2 linked regions of the Mesorhizobium onobrychidis genome follow. The main gene of each other region encodes a partner of the protein of the gene in region 2 in a complex. Links are inferred from orthologs where the notes say so. Each region holds a gene or a part of one and is shown on either strand. Other genes may lie near its edges.

Region 1 (6,836 bases), 1.0 Mb from region 2 along the record:
TCTACAAGCAGGCCGACCTGATCATTCTTGACGAGCCGACGACGGCGCTGTCGCTGACCGAGACCGCCAAGGTCTTCCATTTCGTGCGCCAGGTGCGGGCGAGCGGACGGTCGATCCTGTTCATCGGCCACAACATCCACCACGTCTTCGACATTGCCGATCGTTTCGTGGTGCTGGATCGCGGCAAGGTCGCGCTCAGCGCCGACCGGCGCGACGTCAAGTCGGCCGAAGACCTCATCAACTTCATGGAAGACGTCGCGCACCCCGGTGGTTTGGCCGGACTGCACGACGCCGGCGACGCGGAGCTGGGAAAACGATGAGCAAGACAATGGAGCCCGATCTGCACGAGCCGTCCGCCGGCATCTCCCGTCCCGGCAATCCGCGGAAAGAGTGGAAACACCCATCCGATCACTGGATGCGCGGCTTCATCCTCGACAACCGCGCCGCACTCGGCACGCTTGCCGTGTTCGTGGTCATGATGACAGTGTTCATGATCGCCAACCCAATCGTCTTCACCACCTGGTATCTCTACAGTTCCGTGCTCACCACGCTGCCGGTAGCGCTGTTCGTGGTGGTGCCGCTGGTCTTCGTCGTCACCTGCGGCGAGATCGACCTGTCGTTTCCGGCGACGATGGGTTTTGCCTCATGGGTGTTCGCGCTGGTCGTGCAGGCCGGCTACGATCCGTTCCTCGGCATCGTCGCCGCCATTGCGACGGGCACGTTGCTCGGCTTCCTGGTCGGATCGCTGGTCGTCTATGGCGGGCTGTCGTCGCTAATCGCCACGCTCGGCATGAACTTCCTGCTGCGCGGCCTGATCCAGATCATCAACGAAGGCAAGTCGACCGCGCTGACCAGCCTCGCCGACAGCTGGGCCTACAAGATCTTCTCCAGCCAGCTCTACGGCATCCCGGTGCAGATATTCTGGGCGATCGGCTTCGTCGTTCTGTCGGCGCTGCTCTACAACAGGCATCGGTTCGGCGCGCAGGTGAAGGTGGTCGGCGACAATCCCGACAGCGCCCAGCAGATGGGCATCGACGTCAAGCGCGTGCGGGTGAAAGTGTTCGTCTTCGTCGGCATCGGGGCGGCGATCGCCGGCACGTTCTCGGTGATGATCAACTTCACCTGGTGGCCGACGGCTGGCGACGGCTATTTGCTGCCGGTGCTGGCATCGGTGTTCGTTGGCGGCACGCCGACCTGGGGCGGCATCGGCACCGTCGTCGGCGGCGCGATCGGCGCCGTCACGGTGTCGTTCATCCAGACCGGCGTCGTTGCGGCGGGCCTGAGCGGCTTCTACGTCCAGTTCTTCAACGGGCTGATCATCATCCTGTCGTTGCTCGGCCACAAATGGAACCAGGCGCGGTATCGGTGAGCGGAGGGGCGGATGCTCACACCCCGGTGACAAACCCGTCCAGCACGCGTTTCTGGCCGGCCTTGTCGAAATCGATGGTCAGCTTGTTGCCGTCGATGGCCGCAATGTTGCCGTTGCCGAATTTCTGGTGGAAGACTCGGTCGCCGACATTGAAGGGGGATGGCGTGTCGGCAACGGATTTGGCGACCAGTTCGCCGTCGATGGTGCGGCCTTTGATCGAGGTGCGGCCGGCGCCATAGCCGCTGTCGGTCTCGCCGTAGCCAATGCGCTCGACCTGGTGGCCGGAACGCGAGCCCCAGTTGCGGTCGGTCGCCTCGGTGCGGTTCTGTTGCGCGCGCTGCCAGCCCGGCGTCGCATAGGTGCTGGAGAAGGCACCGGATTTCTCGGTGCCGCCAACATTGTCGAAGCGCGAAGCGCCGTAAGGATTCTGCCTTCCTGCGCCTTGGCCGCCCCGTCCGGAGGCGAAAGACCCGCCGCCATAGGCATTGCCGTAGCCGCCATAGGAGTTGCCGCTCTCAGCGACCTCGACATGGGCCTCCGGCAGTTCATCAAGGAAGCGCGACGGGATGGTCGATTGCCACAGGCCGTGGATACGGCGGTTGGAGACGAACCACAAATGCAGGTTCTTCTTGGCGCGGGTCAGGCCGACATAGGCCAACCGCCGTTCTTCCTCCAGCCCGGAGCGGCCGCCCTCGTCGAGCGCGCGCTGGTGTGGAAAAAGACCTTCCTCCCAACCAGGGAGAAAAACGGTCTCGAATTCCAGGCCCTTGGCCGAATGCAGCGTCATGATGTTGACGGCGTCGAGCTCGGCGTTCTGCTCGGCGTCCATCACCAACGCGACATGTTCGAGGAACGAGCGCAGCGATTCGTACTCCTCCATGGAGCGGATCAGTTCTTTGAGGTTTTCCAGCCGGCCGGGAGCTTCCGCCGAGCGGTCGTTCTTCCACATGTCGGTGTAGCCGCTCTCTTCCAGGATGGTCTCGGCGAGCTCGGTGTGCGGCGTGGTCTCCAGCGCCTTCTGCCAGCGCTCGAAATTGGCGGCGACTTCGCGCAATGCTGCGCGCGGCTTCGGCTTCAGTTCGTCGCTCTCGGCGAGTTTTTCCGCAGCCTCCAGCATCGGAATGCGGAGCGTCCTGGCGGTGTCGTGGATCTGGCGGATGGTGGCTTCGCCCAGCCCGCGCTTCGGCACGTTGACGATGCGCTCGAAGGCGAGATCGTCGGCACCTTGGGCAACGACGCGGAAGAAGGCCAGCGCATCGCGGATTTCGAGGCGCTCGTAGAAGCGCGGGCCGCCGATGACGCGATAGTTGAGGCCGAGCGTGACGAAACGATCCTCGAATTCGCGCATCTGGAAGGAGGCGCGGACGAGAATGGCCATATCGTTGAGATTGTGCTTCTGCCGCTGGTAGGCTTCGATGGTTTCGCCAACGGCGCGGGCCTCTTCCTCGGAATCCCAGGCGGCATGGACATGCACCTTCTCGTCGTCCTCGGCGACTTTTTCGGTGAACAGCGTCTTGCCGAAGCGGCCTTCATTGTGGGCGATGAGGTGGGAGGCGGTGCCGAGGATGTGCGCGGTGGAGCGGTAGTTGCGCTCCAGCCGGATGATCGCGGCGCCGGGGAAATCCTTGTCGAAGCGCAGGATGTTGTCGACCTCGGCCCCGCGCCAGCCATAGATGGATTGATCGTCGTCGCCGACGCAGCAAATGTTTACGGTGGACCTAGCTCGGCCTTCGGATGAGGAGCGCCCAATCTCCCCCCTAGAGGGGGAGATGTCGCCGGAGGCGACAGAGGGGGGCGCTGTCCCTCCAGCCTGTCGGCGCGAGGCACCCCCCTCTGTCCTGCCGGACATCTCCCCCTCAAGGGGGGAGATCGGCTTGGCGTCCGGCCGCTGGGCCAGCAGGCGCAGCCACATGTATTGGGCGGTGTTGGTGTCCTGGTACTCGTCGACGAGAATGTATTTGAAGCGCTTGTGGTACTCCTTCAGCACGTCCGGATTGTCGCGGAAGATGCGGATCGGGTGGCACAGGAGGTCGCCGAAGTCGCAGGCGTTCAGCGTCTTCAGCCGCTCCTGATAGGCCTTGTAGAGCTCGCGGCCCTTGCCGTTGGCGAAGGCGCGGGCGTCGCCCTCGGCAATGTCGGCGGGGCCAAGCCCCTTGTTCTTCCAGCCGTCGATCATCTGGGCGAACTGCTTGGCCGGCCAGCGCTTGTCGTCCAGCCCTTCGGCCTGGATGAGCTGCTTGATCAGGCGCACGACGTCGTCGGTGTCGAGAATGGTGAAGTCGGATTTGAGCCCGGCAAGCTCGGCGTGGCGGCGCAGCAGCTTCACTCCAATCGAGTGGAAGGTGCCGAGCCACGGCATGCCTTCGACATTGCCGTCGCCGATCAGCAGGCCAATGCGCTGCTTCATTTCGCGCGCGGCCTTGTTGGTGAAGGTGACGGCGAGGATCTGCGACGGGAAGGCTCTCTTCGTGGCGAGGATGTGAGCGATGCGGGTGGTCAAGACACGCGTCTTGCCGGTGCCGGCGCCGGCCAGCACCAGAACCGGACCCTCGGTGGTTTCCACCGCCAGCCGCTGTTCGGGGTTGAGCCCGTTCAGATAGTCGGGCGCATTGGTGTGGCCGCTGCGGGCAGCCATGGCGCGCGCGGCAATGCCGGACGGGGCCGTGGGCCGCGCATTCGGTTCGTCAAAAAAGGGCATGTCTTCCGAAAAGCCGGACATTGTCCCCGAATGTAGTGATTCGGCAGCGAAAGGCCAGAAGTGTCTCCGTTTTGTTCTCAATCCAGGCGGGGGAGTTACAAATCCGGTAGAACACCACCTATAGCGCCAGCCTGCTTGACAGCCATGCCGGGCCGGAGAAAGTTGTGCTCGGGGCAGGAACGCAATGCCGGGTTGCCCATTGACGCGTGCGAAGCGCGCACCAGTCGAAGGAGCATCGTTTTGGCTGTCGTCATCACCTCCCTCATCCTTTTCCTCATCGGCCTGGTACTCGGCGGCGGCGGCATCTGGTTAGCTTCGCTAGGCGGCAGTTGGTATTACATCATTGCCGGCATAGCCTTCCTCGTCGCTGCCTGGCTGCTCTACAGGCGCAAATCCATGGCGCTGTGGCTGTACGCGGCGATCGTCATCGGCACGCTTTGCTGGGCGGTCTGGGAAACCGGCTTCGACTGGTGGGAGCTCGGTCCGCGCGGCGGCATTATCGTGCTTATCGCGTTGTGGCTGCTGACACCGTGGGCGCGGGGCGGGCTCACCGGTCCCGATGGACGCGCGCCGCTGATCCTCGCCGTGCTGGCGTCGATCGGCGTCGCCGGCTATTCGATGACGACCGATCCAAAGGATATTGCCGGCGAACTCAACACCGACAAGGTGACGCCGACCGCCGATCTCGGCGGCAACGTGCCAGGCGGCGAATGGCACTATTACGGTCGCACGACGTACGGCCAGCGCTATTCGCCGCTCGACCAGATCACCCCCGAAAACGTTGCCAATTTGCAGCCGGCCTGGACCTATCGCACCGGCGATGTGAAAGGGCCCGACGACGTCAGTGAGACGACCTATCAGGTGACGCCGTTGAAGGTTGCCGACACGCTCTACATCTGCACGCCGCACAATTTCGCCATCGCTATCGACGCCGCGACCGGCAAGGAGAAATGGCGCTTCGATCCCAAGGTCAAGCTGGACAAGGACCGCCAGCACCAGACCTGCCGCGGCGTGTCCTATTATGCCGATGCCAAGATCGCCGCCGGCCAGCCTTGTGCGGCACGCATCTATCTGCCGACATCCGACGCTCGGCTGATCGCGCTCGACGCCGCGAATGGCCAGGTCTGTCCCACATTTGCCGAAGGCGGCACGCTGAACCTGCTCGCCAACATGCCATATCCGAAGCCGGGCTATTATTATTCGACTTCGGCGCCGCTGATCGTCGCCAACAAGATCATCGTCGGCGGCGCGGTCAACGATAATTATTCAACGCAGGAGCCGTCCGGCGTCATCCGCGCCTTCGACGTCGACACCGGCGCCCTGATTTGGAACTGGGATTCCGGCAATCCGGACCAGACGACGCCACTGGCGCCGGGTCAGACCTATACCCACAACTCGCCCAACATGTGGTCGACGGCGAGCGCCGACGAGAAGCTCGGCTTGCTCTATGTGCCGCTCGGCAATCAGACGCCCGACCAGCTCGGCATGGGACGCAGCGCCAATGTCGAGAAATTCTCCTCCTCGATCACCGCGCTCGACCTCAACACCGGCCAATTGCGCTGGGTGCGGCAGACCGTGCATCATGATCTGTGGGACATGGACGTGCCGGCGCAGCCGACGCTGGTCGACATCACCACGGCCGGCGGCGTCGTGCCGGCGCTGGTCGGGCCGACCAAGCAGGGCGACCTCTATGTACTCGACCGGCGCAGCGGCGAGCCGATCGTCCCGGTCAACGAAGTGCCGGCGCCGGGCGGCGCGATCGAGGGCGACCACACCTCGCCGACGCAGCCGGCTTCGGATATGAGCTTCAATCCGAAGCCGCTGACCGGGGCCGACATGTGGGGCATCACCATGTTCGACCAACTGGCCTGCCGGATCGAATTGCTGAAACTGCGCTACGAGGGCCGCTACACGCCGCCGTCGCTGCAAGGCTCGCTGATCTATCCCGGCAATTTCGGCACATTCAACTGGGGCGGCGTGGCGGTCGATCCGGTCCGGCAGGTGATGTTCGGCATGCCGACATACCTGGCGTTCATCTCCAGGCTGGTGCCGCGCGCGGACGTGCCGCCGCCGGGCGATACCAAAGGCAGCGAACAGGGCCTAAACCGCAACGACGGTGCACCTTACGCAGTGATATTGAAGCCGTTTTTGTCGCCGCTCGGCATTCCCTGCCAGGCGCCGCCCTGGGGCTATGTCGCGGGCGTCGATCTCAGGACCGGCAAGATCGTCTACAAGCACCGCAACGGCACCGTCTACGACATGACGCCGCTGCCACTGCCGTTCAAGGTCGGCGTGCCGGGCATCGGCGGGCCGATGATCACCGCCGGCGGCGTCGCCTTCCTCGGTGCCGCGGTCGACGACTTTTTCCGCGCCTATGATCTGACGACCGGCCGGCAGCTCTGGCAGACTCGGCTGCCGGCCGGCGGGCAGTCGACACCGATGACCTACACGGTCGTCGACGGACGCCAGTTCGTGGTCATCGTCGCCGGCGGCCATGGCTCGGTCGGTACCAAGCCGGGGGATTACGTGATGGCCTATACGCTGCCGAAATAAGGCGTTCAGTCGTTGGTTTTCGAGCGGCTTCCGGTAGGCCGGCGCCGGTTGCTGCGGACCTTGACCGTCGATCGCCTGGCCGCCAAGGCGGCGGACCGCAGCGCCAGCATCGCGGCGCCGGCAAGCACGAATGCGCTTACGAGGATCGGGGTCGGGAAGGTCATGAGCGTTGTTCCTTCTTGTCAGAGCCAGCCACAGGGTAGGCAGGATCACTAC
Region 2 (7,263 bases):
CCGATGTCCATGCGCAATTCGATCGGCAATGAAAGGAGGGCGCGCTCGCTGCGGTAACGGGCGCGAGCCGCCGAGTAACGGGTCGCGATGCGACCCACGGATGACAGAATAGACATGATGCTTTCTCCTCGATTGGCGCCGGCATCACCGTGTCGGCACCCCAAGGACGTGGCGCGCGACCATGATCCGACAGGTCGCGGAGAATTTTCTGTCACAGGGCCTAATTCAGTCGAGATACGTCTCAGATGACCGATGCGGCCAGAGCGGTGTCGTAATACTCCACCATCTCGATGATTTTGCCGTCGCGTAGCGTCCAGAAATCGGCGGTGCGCATGACAAACTCCTCGCCGGTGGTTCGGCGTGTCATGTGGATCTCGACCTGCGCGGCAACCTTGTCGCCGCCGTCGATGATCTCGACCGGGATGAAGCGCCGGTATTCGAAATCGTCGTCCAGCGCCAAAAGCCGGGCAAGGAACTCCTGCTTACCTTTGGCCACCCCGGCATAGCGCGACTGCGCCGGTTCGGCGACCCAGCGGAAGACGATATCATCGGCGCAGTCGACCAGCGCGCCCTCGATGTCACGTTTTGCATAGGTATCATACAGGTTCTTGACGACGTCCGCGCCACGCATGACCGTTTTCCTCCCTCGGTTTGCGAGACCTCAGGATGCGCCTTTTTCGGCTCGCGGGGAAGCGTGGGCCGGCAGCACCTTGAATGCCGGCCTGGCAGATGCGTGGCTTTCCTCAGCCATTTCCCTCAGCCACCGATCGAAAGAAATCCTCCGGGCTGTCGATCTCGGTCAGCCGCCGCTTCTCGATCAGCCAGAAGCGGTTGCCGATCGCCCTGATGAAGGAGCGGTCGTGCGAGGCCAGCACACAGCTTGCCTGATGGGCGAGCAGTTCCGTTTCCAGTGCTTCCTGGCCGTCGATGTCGAGATGGTTGGTCGGCTCGTCGAGCAGGTAGAAATTGGGATTGGCGAGCCTCAGCGCCAGCATCATCAGCCGCGCCTTCTGCCCGCCCGACAGCACGCCGATCCTGCGCTCCTGCATGTCGATGCCGACGCCCGCACCGGCGAGCAACGAGCGGGCACGCTGCTCGCCGACGTCGAATCTGCGCGAGAGCATCGCCAGCGGCGTATCGTCGCCGCTGATGCCCGACAATGCCTGGTCGTTGTAGCCGAGCACCGTCGACGGCGTCACCTTCACGCCTTGCGTTGCCGTCTCCGGCTCGACGATGGCATTTCTGATCAGGCTGATGAGCCGCGACTTGCCGACGCCGTTGCGGCCGAGCAGCACGATGCGGTCGTCTTGGCAGATGTGGCGCTTGCCGGTCCTGAACAGCAGCGTGCCGTCAGGCGTTTCGACCGCCACGTCGTCGAGCGTGATCAGCACCTTGGCATGGGTGCCGCGATTGGCAAGCTTTATCGCGCCCGCCGATCTTTCGCGGTGCGCCGGCGCTGCGACCTCCTCGAGGCGCTGGGCGCGCTGGTTAAGCTGCTTGGTCTTGACCGTCAGCAGGTCGCTGCCCGAGTTGATGCCGATGTTGTTGAGCTTGGCCGCCTGCCGGCGCAATTGCTGCGCCGCCTTCATGTCGCGCTGGAATTTGCGCTCTGTCGAGGCGTCGACTTCGCTCAAAGCGTCGCGCGCCCGCGAATAGGGCAGCGCAAACGCCGGCGACTGTTCGGGACGCAGGAACAGCGTCCGGTTGGTCGTTGCGTCGAGGAACGCGCGGTCGTGGCTGGCGATCACCACCGGCACTTCGCGCGGCAGCGCGTTCAGCCAGGTTTCGAACTGGCTGATCTTGGCGAGGTCGAGATGGTTGGTCGGCTCGTCGAGAAGCAGGACGTCGGGATCGGTGACCCAGACGCGCGCGATCAGCGCCAGCCTTTGCCAGCCGCCGCTCAAGGCCCGCATCGGCCGCTCGCGCATCGGCTGCGGCACGTCGAGTGAATCGAGAACCACGTCGACGCGCCATTGCTCGCTTTCGGCCTGCTCGGCCGGCAAGGCGTCGGCCACCACCTGCTGAAAACCGTGCTCGGCCAGCGCTGCAGGAACGGCTTGCTCGACAAAGCCGATCCGCAGGCCGCGCGTGCGGGTGATGTCGCCTGATGTCGGCTCCATTTCGCCGGTGAGGCACTTCAGCAAGGTGGACTTGCCGCGGCCGTTGGCGGCGACGATGCCGAGGCGGTCGCCGGTGCCGATGGTGAGATCGAGGTTGGAAAAGAGCGGCGCACCCATGGTGACGCCGAGGGACTTGAGGCTGATCAGGGCCATGTGGGTTTCTCTGGTCTGCCCGGAGTGAAGCTCCGGTTCGATGCACTTTGACGGTGCGCAGGCAGGCCATCAGGCTCGGCGTTGCAGCACCACGAAGGGCAGACCAAGAAAATCGAAGCGGGAGAACCCGGACCGTCTCTGGTCAGCCCTGCAAGCAAGCTCGCAGGGCAGGGACAGGGCCGCGCTGACGGTGGTGGTCGATATGCACGCAGCCCTCCTTTCAAGACGTTTGAATTGTAGAACTGGCTACACCAAGGGTGGGGCCGATGGCAAGGGGCGTGTAGGAGTAAGCTGAGCGCTGAAGCTGCCAATCTCCCCCCTTGTGGGGGAGATGTCCGGCAGGACAGAGGGGGGCGCGAAGGAACGCTACCGTCCAGGCCGCCCAGTCTTGCCGGGGCGGCGCTTCTCACGTCGGGTGTCGGCGGGGTCTTCGTAAGAACCGATGCCGGCGCGCTGCCGGATAATTGGCTTACCGGAATCGTTGCGTTCCTTCGCGCCCCCCTCTGTCCTGCCGGACATCTCCCCCACAGGTGGGGAGATCGGCTGCGGCTTGGCCGGCACTTTTCCCTCGACCGGCTTTTCGGTCCGTCGCACCGTCATCTCGTCGAGCGAGTTCTTCTTGAACAGCGGCTTGGTCGAGTCGCCTGGAATGCCGAAATCGGAACCGTGTGCCTCTTCGGCCGACTGTTTCCTGAACAGCGAGCGGGATACCGCACCGGCCGGCGTCGGCATGTCGGTGCCCGGACCCATCGCGTCGAGCGAGGGTTTGGCAAAGAGCGGCTTCTTGACCGGCACGGCGCCGTCGGCGCCCATCTCGTCGAGCGCGGGCTTGCGGAACAGGCTCTTGCCGTCATCGTCGACCGTGCGGTGGATGGCGCGGCCCTTGTTGTGCTTGCCCTTTTCGCGGCCCGAAACCGGGCTTTCCATATCGGCATATTTGGCCAGCGGATCGTCAGAGATGGACAGTTCCATCTCGCGCAGCCGCTTGATCTCGTCGCGGATGCGGGCCGCCTTCTCGAAGTCGAGATTGGCGGCGGCGTCGCGCATCTGCTTGTCCATCGCGTCGAGATGGGCTTTCAGATTGTTGCCCATCATCGCGCCGGCGCTGTCGGTGAACTGCGAGATGTCGGCGCGGACATGATCCTTCTCGTAAACCGAGTCCAGGATGTCGGAGATGCGCGACTTGACCGATTCCGGGGTGATGCCGTTGGCGGCGTTCCACTCCATCTGCTTTTCGCGACGGCGGTTGGTCTCGGCCATCGCGCGTTCCATCGAACCGGTGACCTGGTCGGCGTAGAGGATGACCTTGCCGTCGACGTTACGCGCGGCGCGGCCGATGGTCTGGATCAGCGAAGTTTCGGAGCGCAGGAAGCCCTCCTTATCGGCATCGAGAATGGCAACGAAGCCGCATTCGGGAATGTCGAGACCTTCGCGCAAAAGGTTGATGCCGACCAGCACGTCGAAGGCGCCGAGGCGCAGGTCGCGCAGGATCTCGATGCGCTCCAGCGTGTCGATGTCGGAGTGCATGTAGCGGACGCGGATGCCTTGCTCGTGCAGGTACTCGGTCAGGTCCTCGGCCATCCGCTTGGTCAGCACGGTGACCAGCGTGCGGTAGCCGGCCTTTGTCGTGTCGCGGATTTCGCCGACGACATCATCGACCTGGGTCTTGGCCGGGCGGACCTCGACCGGCGGATCGATCAGGCCGGTCGGGCGGATGACCTGCTCGGCGAAGACGCCGCCGGACTGCTCCATTTCCCAACCGCCGGGCGTCGCCGAAACCGCGACGGAAAGCGGGCGCATGGCGTCCCATTCCTCGAAGCGCAACGGCCGGTTGTCCATGCAGGACGGCAGGCGGAAGCCATACTCCGCCAGCGTTGCCTTGCGGCGAAAGTCGCCGCGATACATGCCGCCGATCTGCGGCACGGTGACGTGGCTTTCGTCGATGAAGACCAGCGCATTGTCGGGGATGTACTCGAACAGCGTCGGCGGCGGATCGCCGGGCTGGCGGCCGGTGAGATAGCGCGAATAATTCTCGATGCCGGCGCAGGAGCCGGTCGCTTCCAGCATCTCCAGGTCGAAGCGGCAGCGCTGTTCCAGCCGCTGGGCCTCCAGAAGACGGCCAGCCTTTTCAAGCTCTTGCAGGCGGTGCTTTAGTTCTTCCTTGATCGACTTGATGGCTTGATTCAAGGTCGGGCGCGGCGTCACATAGTGCGAATTGGCGTAGATCTTGACGCTTTTCAGCTCGCCGGTCTTCTGGCCGGTCAGCGGGTCGAACTCGGTGATCGCCTCGATCTCGTCGCCGAACAGCGAAATGCGCCAGGCACGGTCCTCAAGGTGAGCCGGAAAGATCTCGATCGTGTCGCCGCGCACGCGGAACGAGCCGCGCACGAAGTTGATGTCCTGGCGCTTGTACTGTTGGGCGACGAGATCGGCGAGCAGCGCGCGCTGGTCGAGCCGGTCGCCGATCTGCATCTGGAAGGTCATCGCCGTGTAGGTTTCGACCGAGCCGATACCGTAGATGCAGGACACCGAGGCGACGATGATGACGTCGTCGCGCTCCAGCAGCGAGCGCGTCGCCGAATGGCGCATGCGGTCGATCTGCTCGTTGATCGAGGATTCCTTCTCGATGAAGGTATCCGTCCGGGGCACATAGGCTTCCGGTTGATAGTAGTCGTAGTAGGAGACGAAATACTCGACGGCGTTTTCCGGGAAGAATTTCTTGAACTCGGAATAGAGCTGCGCAGCCAGCGTCTTGTTGGGGGCGAGGATCAGGGCAGGACGCTGCGTCTTCTCGATCACCTTGGCCATGGTGAAAGTTTTTCCCGAGCCGGTGACGCCGAGCAGCACCTGGGTGCGGTCGTTGTCGTTGACGCCCTCGACAAGGTCCTTGATCGCCGTCGGCTGGTCGCCGGCCGGCTCGAAATCCGACACCATCTTGATGGCGATGCCGCCTTCGGATTTTTCGGGCCGGGCAGGGCGGTGCGGCGTCCACAGCACGCCGTCCTTGTGCAGCGGGTTGCCGGATTCGATCAGCGCCGACAGCGCCGCAACGGTGGCGGTGACGCCGCCGGAGGCCATGGTCTCGGCTTCCTCCAGCGAAACATCGAGGCCGGCGACAGGATTGAGGCCGGCCGCGGTTCGCTCCCTGGCAGACGCCGCGCCGCCCATCGAGGTGCCTCGCGCCGTGCGGCCGGGGGAAGAGGAGCGTTCGGGGATTTTTTTGGCAGTCTTCGGCGATCTGCCGCCGTTCTTGCCGCCATTCTTGTCGGAAACGACTTGGCTCCCTTCCTTCTCGGCCTCCTGCTCGATCTGCTCGGCCCAATCGGCGATCGAGCCGGTCAGCGGCGTGCCTGAGAATTCAGCCTGCGGCGCCTCGGCAAAACCGCCCTTGTGCAGCGGCTCGGACGCGTCGAGGAAGTCGGTCAGCGGGCTGCGCCGCTTGGGCAGCGAAGCGCCATCATCACGCGCCGGCGGCGGCGTTTTTTTATCAGAAAGTTTGGCCATGCCCCGAATATGGGAGGTATCGGCCAAAATGGAAAGAGCGGAGTGACGAGGGGCGCGAGAGGAAACCAAGCTCCTGACACAAGGGTGTCAGGAACGATGTCGAAACGCCCTCAGTTGAACCACAGCGCAAACGTCAAAAACCCAGCGCCGCCGAACTGGCGCTGGATCTGGTCGAACTCTTCGCTGGTGAGGATCTTTCCGCCCTCGAGATAGGGCGCGATGGCCGGGCCGGTGATCGATAGCACCAGGTCGAAGGGCTTTGGTTCGTCAAAGAAGCGCTTCATATTGATGCCTTTGTCGGCGAAGCGGAAATGCGGCAGCAAGGTGCGGCCTTCGAGCAGATCCTCGGCCATTTCAAGCGCGGTGTGCCAGGCCTGGACCTGCTCCTCGCCGACCTCCAGGCCGGTGAGCGGGCTGGCGCCTTTCTGTTGCGGGCCGGGCAGCCATTCACGGTCGTTGTCGGTCTCGGCGCGGATCGCCTTCCAGTCTTCGCGAGATAGCCGGATCATTTCCATGAGATGGCGACGCGCCGCCTGCCGGCGCTCCGGCTCGACGACCGGCCAGTTGACCAGATGAACCAGCGAGATGAAATCGGCGATGCGCCATTCGGACGACAACATGCCGCCGCTCATGCCGCCGTCCGGCGGAACGAGCGTGTCCTGCAGCGGCAGTTTGGCGCGCGGAAACAGCATGTGGAACGAACCGTCGAAGGCGTTCCTGAAATCATGCGCCAGCCAGAAATCGGCCTGCGCCATCAGGAATTCGGCATAGCCCTGCAGCCAGTAGCCATCGGCGCGGTCGAAGCGGAAGGTGAGGGCGGGTGCGGCCGGGTCTGGCGCACCGCCGCCGCGTGACAGGGACGCCATGATCGCGGCGGCACTTTCGTCCGGCGCGATCTGGCCGTCCTCGTTGAGGTCGATGCCGAGACGGGTGAGGTCGACCTCCATGCCGATGTCGGCATCGGCAGGCACGGATCCAAGCGTGGCGGCGGACTTTTCCAACCGATCGCGGAAGGCGACCAGGATGGCGCGGAAGCCGTCGTAGGTCAGCGGCTCGGGATTGGGATTGTCCGGCACCGGCAGCCGCATCAGCGGCAGCATGAAGGATTGCGGGCTCTCGAAGCCGTGGCGGTGCAGGCCGCCGGCCAGGATCTCCAGCGCGGTGAAGAATTGGCCGGCGCCGGCGGCGTAGGCCGACGCGGGATCAGTGGGCGCGGCTTCGAGCGCTGTAAGCGTGCTGTCGCGGTCGGCTACGGTTTTTGCCTCGAACAGGGCGGCCGGTTCGGCGGCTGCGGCACCGGCAGAAGCAACCGGCAGCAGCAGAATAAGGGCGGATGCCAGCAGGCTCGAAAATCGCGTCATCTTGGTCCTCCGGTATGCTGTTCGGCGGGAAGCATACACGCAATTCGCGTGCCGCGCCTTGTCCGCATGATTCCGAACAGAGGCGCTTCGCTATATCGGGCGCATCGTCTACCGTGGCAGTTCAT

Evidence for each region.
Region 1: the proteins of uvrB (region 2) and IHQ72_RS17150 are in contact, whole or in part, in a crystal structure (PDB 7EGT), measured with the Thermus thermophilus proteins. The link is inferred for Mesorhizobium onobrychidis from one-to-one orthologs. Residues at the interface, in WP_096411307.1 of Thermus thermophilus: Glu23, Leu25, Arg26, Asp27, Gly28, Glu29, Arg30, Phe31, Arg55, Glu326, Asp327, Phe328, Glu379, Ser382, Gln383, His398, Gly400, Arg401; in WP_096412145.1 of Thermus thermophilus: His654, Arg656, Phe657, Gln666, Asp668, Glu669, Lys680, Arg681, Leu682, Ser683, Lys685, Tyr686, Ala687.

The regions. Positions count from the first base shown.
Region 1 is NZ_CP062229.1:3,449,649-3,456,484, forward strand. Bases 1,186-4,402 are described here. They hold IHQ72_RS17150 (ATP-dependent helicase), read right to left. Parts: upstream 4,089-4,402; coding sequence 1,386-4,088; downstream 1,186-1,385. Other genes in these bases: IHQ72_RS17145 (ABC transporter permease), read left to right, coding at 1,186-1,369; IHQ72_RS17155 (glucose/quinate/shikimate family membrane-bound PQQ-dependent dehydrogenase), read left to right, coding at 4,308-4,402. Also shown: IHQ72_RS17140 (ATP-binding cassette domain-containing protein), read left to right, coding at 1-320; more of IHQ72_RS17145, read left to right, coding at 317-1,185; more of IHQ72_RS17155, read left to right, coding at 4,403-6,620; IHQ72_RS17160 (hypothetical protein), read right to left, coding at 6,626-6,784. UniProt on the Escherichia coli protein: A helicase with DNA-dependent ATPase activity. Unwinds DNA duplexes with 3'-5' polarity. Translocates on single-stranded DNA with 3'-5' polarity. Initiates unwinding more efficiently from a nicked substrate than double-stranded DNA.
Region 2 is NZ_CP062229.1:2,417,459-2,424,721, forward strand. The notes cover bases 2,440-6,083. They hold uvrB (excinuclease ABC subunit UvrB), read right to left. Parts: upstream 5,778-6,083; coding sequence 2,640-5,777; downstream 2,440-2,639. Other genes in these bases: IHQ72_RS12150 (hypothetical protein), read right to left, coding at 5,888-6,083. Also shown: IHQ72_RS12130 (hypothetical protein), read right to left, coding at 1-116; IHQ72_RS12135 (nuclear transport factor 2 family protein), read right to left, coding at 242-631; IHQ72_RS12140 (ABC-F family ATP-binding cassette domain-containing protein), read right to left, coding at 744-2,273; more of IHQ72_RS12150, read right to left, coding at 6,084-7,138. UniProt on the Escherichia coli protein: The UvrABC repair system catalyzes the recognition and processing of DNA lesions. A damage recognition complex composed of 2 UvrA and 2 UvrB subunits scans DNA for abnormalities.